2 regions of the Streptomyces sp. NBC_00234 genome follow, and region 1 is predicted to be linked to the other one. Evidence: riboswitches for the same ligand, from Rfam matches in the RefSeq annotation. Region 1 holds a riboswitch; the other holds the start of a gene.
The links. Region 1 has a riboswitch for cyclic di-AMP ahead of OG230_RS19090 (M23 family metallopeptidase). Riboswitches for the same ligand answer to the same signal wherever they lie in the genome.
Positions count from the first base shown of each region.

Region 2: another riboswitch for cyclic di-AMP. It lies ahead of OG230_RS21820 (C40 family peptidase); the one in region 1 lies ahead of OG230_RS19090 (M23 family metallopeptidase).

Region 1 covers NZ_CP108101.1:4,349,412-4,353,388, forward strand. Annotated here, with positions in the region: gene OG230_RS19075 (sulfite oxidase) at 1-367, shown strand, start outside; tRNA gene OG230_RS19080 (tRNA-Met) at 432-505, shown strand; gene OG230_RS19085 (PP2C family protein-serine/threonine phosphatase) at 791-1,945, shown strand; cyclic di-AMP (ydaO/yuaA leader) riboswitch at 2,229-2,382, shown strand; gene OG230_RS19090 (M23 family metallopeptidase) at 2,394-3,437, shown strand; gene OG230_RS19095 (aldo/keto reductase) at 3,585-3,977, shown strand, end outside.
Region 2 covers NZ_CP108101.1:4,914,587-4,918,563, reverse strand. Annotated here, with positions in the region: gene pcrA (DNA helicase PcrA) at 1-2,011, opposite strand, end outside; cyclic di-AMP (ydaO/yuaA leader) riboswitch at 2,271-2,435, shown strand; gene OG230_RS21820 (C40 family peptidase) at 2,434-3,624, shown strand; gene OG230_RS21815 (hypothetical protein) at 3,736-3,977, opposite strand, start outside.

The DNA.
Region 1 (3,977 bases):
CATGATCCCGCCGGGGTTCCCGGACTTCATGTCGCGAACCCGTGTCGTACGCCCCGGAACCGTGCTGCTGGAGGGCCGTGCCTGGTCGGGCCGGGCCCCCGTCGTAGGAGTCGAGGTGAGCACGGACGACTGCCGCACCTGGCACGACGCGGTACTCACGGAGGGCCAGGGGCCCGCGCCGCACGCCTGGGCATGGCGGGGCTGGCAGGCGCGGTGGACGGCCACCCCCGGCCCTCACGTGCTCGGTGTCCGTACCACTGACGCCTCCGGCTCCACCCAGCCCCTCGCCCCGCGCTGGAACCGCGGCGGATTCGGCAGCAATCACGTCCAGCGGATCTCCGTCCTCTGCACCCCGGAAACCGGCTGATCGCCGGCCGCGGCGGAAACGTGGTCATGAGCCCGTCCCGAATGCCGTAGAGTTGGTCTCACGACGCGGGGTGGAGCAGCTCGGTAGCTCGCTGGGCTCATAACCCAGAGGTCGCAGGTTCAAATCCTGTCCCCGCTACTGAAGGACCGGGCCCGGCACGCGCACAGCGTGCCGGGCCCGAGTCGTTTTCCGGGTCCTGCAGGCCGCGACGGCCCGCTCGATCCTTGGCGCGGCGTGTCGATCCCGCCCGCGCTCTCGGACGGTGCGCGACCGGCCTCCCTGGCCGCGGTTCGCGTGCGCTCCCCCCTTTGGCCGATGAGGAGTCGCCGCACGGCGCGGCTCCGGTCAGCCTGGGTGGGGCGCGGTACCGTCCGCAACCGTAGGCGGACCGGGGGCAGGAGAACACAGGTGGGGAAGCGGGACATGTGGCGGCGCGGAGCTCCCGAGGGAGTCCGTGCACGTCGGCTCGTCCGCATGCTGCCCGCGCTGATGATCGCGGGCGGAGCGCTCTTCGACCTCACGACCCCGCCCACCTTCACCCCCGTCCCCCTCTTCGTGGCGGCTCCTCTGATCGCCGCGCCGTTCTTCTCGCGGGCCAGCACGATCCGGACGGGTGTCGCCGCGGTCCTCGTCATGGGGCTGCTGGACGTGTACAGCCGCACGCTCAGCCAGGTCGAGCCGGTCATCGAACTGGTCACCGTGTCCACCGCCGGGCTGCTCGCCCTGTTCATCAACGGCGTCGTCCGGCGGAGCAACGAGCAGTTGGCCTCGGCGCGGGTCATCGCGGAGACCGCCATGCGTGCGGTGCTGCCGACGCCGTCTGACCGCATCGGCGGACTCCATGTGGCGGCGCGTTACGAGGCGGCCCAGGCGGACGAGTTCGTCGGTGGCGACCTCTTCGCCGTCGCGGACACCCCGTTCGGGGTGCGTCTGGTGGTCGGGGACGTGCGGGGCAAGGGTCTCGAAGCGGTCGGGGCGGTGGCGGTGGTCATCGGGGCGTTCCGGGAGGCCGCCGAGCAGGAGCGTTCGCTGGAGGGGGTGGCGCAGCGCCTGGAGCGGGCGTTGGCCCGGGAGGGCACGGGGCGCGGCGGACTCGACGCCATGGAGGGGTTCATCACCGCGGCGTTGGCCGAGATCCCGTCCGGCGCCGGACTCGTCCGGATCGTCAACAGGGGGCACCCCGAGCCGATCCTGCTGCACGCGGACGGACGGCTGGACGTCCTGACGTCGACCTCGCCCGCGCTGCCGCTCGGGATGGACCTGGGTGTGTGGCCGGACCGGGCGGACGAGTGGAGGCTGCCCGCGGGGACGACGCTGCTGATGTTCACCGACGGTCTCTCCGAGGCGCGGGACGCGGCCGGGGCCTTCTACGACCCGGCGGCCCGGCTGCGCGGGCGGATCTTCCCCGGCCCGGAGGAACTGCTCTCGGCGCTCACCGACGACGTACGCCTGCACACGGGCGGGCGGTCCACGGACGACATGGCGCTGCTGGCGGTCGGTCGGCCGGCGGAAGGGCAGCCCGAGCGACGGAGGACCGTGAAGATCGTGGGCCGGCGCAGTGGCGGGGGAGCGGAATGAGCCACCGGCTGACGGGTCGTCGGCGGGACCGCGTGGCCGCTGCTCCGGTACGGGACAACCGTCCGTAACCGAAGGGTGCCGCTCCGCATAACATTTGACGCACTGTCAGAAACGAAGTGGTGCGTGGAGGGTGTTCAACTCGCCCGATTCCACCCGGTTGTATCCCGGTAAGTCCAGGCCAAAGTCACGAACGATCACTCGGAACAGCTTGGAATAGGACCCGTCTGTCTATTAACGTTCGATAACGCAGCGCGGTCGTCCCAGTCGTCGCAAGAGGCGGCACCGTGCGCGAGCGCCGAATTCCGCAAGGGAACCGGGGAACCACCTACATGGGGTGAATCGGGTCACCTGTGTCTCGCGAGAGGCAGAGCGACCCGTAGGAGACCTTCCTGCTCCGAACCCGTCAGCTAACCCGGTAGGCGAGAAGGAAGGAAAGGAGTGCGCCCACGTGGCGTCCAACAAGCCTGCCCCCGAGGCCCCGTCACCCTTCGCCACCGATACTCTCGGCGGCCAGGACAGGACCTGGGAGGAATGGAATCCCACCGAGGAGTCCATCCGGCCCGTTCGCGGCAGGCACCGCGTAGCCAAGCAGCGCGGTCTCGCTCGTAGCTCCACCGTCCTCGGGGTCGGCGTCATCGCGGCCGTCGGTGCGGGTGGCATGGCCACCGCCCAGGGCAAGCCGCCGGTCTCCATCTCTCTTCCCGATTCCATCGCGGACAATCTGCCCGACGCCAAGTCGTTCCCCGGCGTGGGCTCCCTGATGTCCGACGACTCCGACGCGAACGACGCCACCACGGCCGCGTCGTCCTCCCCGCTCACCACCGCCGGCATCACCACCGCCGAGGCCGAGCAGGGCACGACGGACGCCGGCGAGGCACTGCGCAGCCGGATCCTCCAGCAGGCCGAGCAGCAGCAGGCCAGCGCCGACGCCGAGGCCAGGGCCGCCGAGGAGAAGGCGGCAGCCGAGAAGGCCGCCGCCGAGGCCAAGGCCCAGCAGGACGCGGCCGAGGCCAAGGCCGCCGCCGAGAAGAAGGCGGCCGAAGAGGCAGCCGCGCGCAAGGCGGAGGCCGAGCGCCTCGCCAAGCTGGCCGCCAGCTTCGCCCTGCCGCTCTCCTCGTACACGATCACCTCGACCTACGGTCAGGCCGGCAGCATGTGGTCCTCCGGCTACCACACCGGCCTCGACTTCGCGGCGCAGGCGGGCGCACCGATCAAGGCCGTGCACGGCGGGACCGTCACGTCGGCCGGCTGGAACACCGCGTACGGCTACCACACCGTCATCGAGCTCGACGACGGCACCGAGGTCACGTACAGCCACCAGTCCTCGATGAACGTCTCCGCGGGCCAGCAGGTCAACACCGGCGACGTCATCGGCCGTGTCGGCGCGACCGGCAACGCGTACGGTGCGCACCTCCACCTGGAGGTCCACACCGCGGGCGGCTCGGACATCGACCCGATGAGCTGGCTGCGCAGCAAGGGCCTCACGGTCTGATACCTCGCGTCCCGTTCACCGGACGCACCCGAACCCCGGCAGCCCTGACGCTCACCCCCCGACGTCAGGGCTGCCGGTCTTTCGTTTCCCGGGCATCGGCGTACCGGAACCGGAATAGCGCGCTTCGTGGGCGGGGTTGCACCACTCATGACCTCTCTGCGCACGCTCGGCTCCTCCGACCTCCAGGTCTTCCCCCTCGCACTCGGCGGCAACGTCTTCGGCTGGACGGCCGACGAGATACAGTCCTTCGCCGTCCTGGATGCCTATGCCGCGGCGGGCGGCAACTTCATCGACACCGCCGACTCCTACTCCGCCTGGGCACCGGGCAACGAGGGCGGCGAGTCGGAGACCGTCGTCGGCAAGTGGCTCGCCTCGCGCGGCAACCGCTCCGACATCGTCGTCGCCACGAAGGTCGGCGCCCACCCCTCGTACAAGGGGCTCTCCGCCGCCACGATCAAGGGCGCGGCCGAGGAATCGCTGCGCCGGCTCGGCACCGACCACATCGACCTCTACTACACGCACTTCGACGACGAGTCCGTC
Region 2 (3,977 bases), 570 kb from region 1:
GCCGCTCCTCCTCCAGCTCCTTCGCCTGTCCCAGCGCCCGCATGTGCGGGAAGACGCCGTCCTCCATGCCGGTCAGGAAGACGACCGGGAACTCCAGCCCCTTGGCCGTGTGCAGGGTCATCAGCGTGATGACGCCGGAGCCCTCTTCGTCCTCGTCGGGGATCTGGTCGGAGTCGGCGACGAGCGCCACCTTCTCCAGGAACTCGGCGAGGGTGCCCGCACCCTCCTCCTCCGCGCGCTCCTGCTCGAATTCGAGGGCGACGGCCGCCAGTTCCTGGAGGTTCTCGATCCGGGTCTCGTCCTGCGGGTCGGTCGACGCCTGGAGCTCGGCGAGGTAGCCGGTGCGCTCCATGACCGCTTCCAGGACGACCGCCGGGCCCGCCCCGGACTCGACGATCGTGCGCAGCTCCTCCATCAGCGTGTTGAAGCGCTTGACGGCGTTCGACGAGCGGGCCGCCATGCCGTACGCCTCGTCGACGCGGCGCAGGGCCTGCGGGAAGGAGATCTTCTCGCGCATCGACAGGGCGTCGATCATCGCTTCGGCGCGGTCGCCGATGCCGCGCTTCGGCACGTTCAGAATGCGGCGCAGCGGGACGGTGTCCTCGGGGTTGGCGAGCACCCGGAGATAGGCCAGGACGTCGCGGACCTCCTTGCGCTCGTAGAAGCGCACCCCGCCGACGACCTTGTACGGCAGGCCGACCCGGATGAAGATCTCTTCGAAGACACGGGACTGCGCGTTCGTACGGTAGAAGACGGCGACGTCGCCCGCCTTCGCGTCGCCGGCGTCCGTGAGCCGGTCGATCTCGTCGGCGATGAACTGCGCCTCGTCGTGCTCGGTGTCCGCAACGTATCCCGTGATCCGGGCGCCGGTGCCAGCGTTCGTCCAGAGGTTCTTGGGACGGCGGCTCTCGTTGCGCTCGATGACCGCGTTGGCCGCGGAGAGGATCGTCTGCGTGGAGCGGTAGTTCTGCTCCAGCATGATCGTGGTCGCGTCCGGATAGTCCTCCTCGAACTGGAGGATGTTGCGGATGGTCGCGCCCCGGAAGGCGTAGATCGACTGGTCCGCGTCACCGACGACGCACAGCTCCGCGGGGGCGTCGGCCTCGCCGGCCGGGCCCACCAGCTCGCGTACGAGCGTGTACTGCGCGTGGTTGGTGTCCTGGTACTCGTCGACCAGGACGTGCCGGAAGCGGCGGCGGTAGTGCTCCGCGACATCGGGGAACGCCTGGAGCAGGTGCACCGTCGTCATGATGATGTCGTCGAAGTCCAGGGCGTTGGCCTCACGCAGCCGCGCCTGGTACATCGCGTACGCCTGGGCGAGGGTCTTCTCGAAGCCGTCCGCGGCCTGCCCGGCGAAGGTCTCCTCGTCGATCAGCTCGTTCTTCAGGTTCGAGACCTTGGCCGTGAACGACTTCGGCGGGTAGCGCTTCGGGTCGAGGTCCAGATCGCGGCAGACGAGCGCCATCAGCCGCTTGGAGTCCGCGGCGTCGTAGATCGAGAACGACGAGGTGAAGCCGAGCCGCTTGGACTCGCGGCGCAGGATGCGTACGCACGCGCTGTGGAAGGTCATGACCCACATGGCGTTGGCGCGCGGTCCGACGAGCTGCTCGACCCGCTCCTTCATCTCGCCCGCGGCCTTGTTGGTGAAGGTGATGGCGAGGATCTGGCCCGGGTGCACCCCGCGCTCGGCCAGCAGATGGGCGATCCGGTGGGTGAGCACGCGGGTCTTGCCCGATCCGGCGCCGGCGACGATGAGCAGCGGCGAACCGGCGTGCACGACGGCGGCGCGCTGTTCGGTGTTCAGCCCGTCGAGCAGCGCGGCGGCATCGATGACCGGACGGGGGGCGCCGTCGCGGTAGTACCCCTCGCGGGGCGGCGGGGGCGCGTCGAAGACGCCCTCGAAGAGACCCTCCGGCACCGCTTCGGGTGCGTGGTCCTCGGGGGGCGGCGGGGGCCCTTCCTCCGAGTTCTGGAGGCCGGTCAGGAAGCTGTCGTCAAAGAGGCTGCTCATCGCTTGACGAGTCTAGGCGGCCCCACTGACACCCCGGGGCCGCATTCCGCAGGACGGCCCGCGGACATGCGCGTACGGAGACGGTTCGGCCACACCGGGTGAGGGAAAGGGGAGCCCCTCCGGGTCCGTACGTATCGATTTCCCCAAGGTCACGAAAACGTATCGGGCATATCGAACATCAACCTTCACAGGGACACCACGGGTTGGCTAGCGTGCTCCGTCGGGCGGCCCGTACCCCCTTGAGGCGAACCACGCCGAGCGGGCACCCACGCCGAATCCGGGCTGCCCCAGGGCCGTTCGGAACCGGGGACCCACAAGCAGCACCGGGGTGAATCGGTCCGCGACCCCCACTTGGACCGTAGGGCAGCCTTCCGTTCCGCCCGAACCCGACAGCTAACCCGGTAGGCGGTCCACGGAAGGAGATGCCGGCCTTGGCGTCGCATCGCAAACCGCGCACCCGCTTGCGCACCACCACCCCCGGAGTCGGGCTCACGACGGCCGCACTGGCCTCTGTGACTCTGCTCTCCACGCAGACCGCGACGGCCGCGCCCGCGGCACCCCGGCCCAGCATCGAGGACGTACAGAAGAAGGTCGACGACCTCTACCGGCAGGCGGGCACCGCGACCCAGCAGTACAACAAGGCGAAGTCCGCCTCCACCGAGCAGCGCGCCAAGGTCGACGGACTCCTGGACGCCGCGGCGAAGCGGGCCGACAAGCTGAACGAGACGCGCCGCGAACTGGGTCAGCTCGCGGCGGCGCAGTACCGGAGCGGTTCGGTCGCCCCGACGGCCACGTTCTTCCTTGCGGACGACCCGCAGTCGTACTTCGACCAGGACCAGCTGATGGCGCGGATGACCAGCCAGCAGCAGAAGACCGTCGCCGACTTCCGTACGCAGCAGAACCAGGCGGCGAAGAAGCGTGCCGAGGCCACGAAGAGCCTGGAGACGCTCACCGAGGCGCAGACCACGCTGCGCAGCAGCAAGCAGCAGGTGCAGGACAAGCTGGCCGAGGCGCGCACCCTGCTGTCGGAGCTGACCGCCGAGGAGAAGGCGCGGCTCGCGGAGCTGGAGCGCAAGAAGGAGGCGGAGGCCAAGCGCAAGGCCGAGGAGCTGGCACGCCAGCAGGCCGCCGCCGCGGAGGCCGAGCGCCAGGCCCAGGAAGAGGCGGCGGCGAAGGAAGCCGCCGAGGACGCCGCGCAGGAGGCCGAGCAGCCCGGCACCGGCACGGACACCGGCAGCGGCTCGGACGCGGACAGCAGCTACGCGGCGAAGGCCGAGAAGGTCCTCGCCTTCGCGCGGGACCAGATCGGCAAGCCGTACGTCTGGGGGGCGACGGGCCCCTCCTCGTACGACTGCTCGGGGCTGACGCAGGCGGCCTGGAAGGCGGCGGGCGTCGACCTGCCGCGTACCACCTGGGACCAGGTCGAGGTCGGCACACGGGTGGCGACGGCCGATCTGCAGCCGGGCGACCTGGTCTTCTTCTACGACGACATCAGCCACGTCGGCATCTACAAGGGCGACGGCATGATGATCCACGCGCCGAAGCCGGGTGCGAACGTGCGTGAGGAATCGATCTACTACATGCCGATCTACGGCAGCGTGCGGCCGGCGTAGGGCCTTCCGTTCGGATCGGGCCGGATCGGCCGGCCGGGCACGACGGTCCCGGTCACCGGACGGGCTTCAGGGCCCGTCCGGCTCCGGGCCCGGCCGGGCCCTCACGTCGTGTCACGTCCAGAGCGTGGCGATGAAGATGTTGGCGACCGTCAGACCGCCGACCGCGGCGAACGCGCCCTTGCCGACCTTCTCCTCGTCCCGCTTGACGTAGACGAGCCCGAGGATCACGACCAGGATCAGCAGCTTGACGCCGATCTTGACGTTGTTCACGGTCTGGTCGTCGGCCTGGTTGAGGCCGACCAGCGCGACTCCCGTGACCAGCATGGTCAGTGCGCCGTGCAGCATGGCCGGTA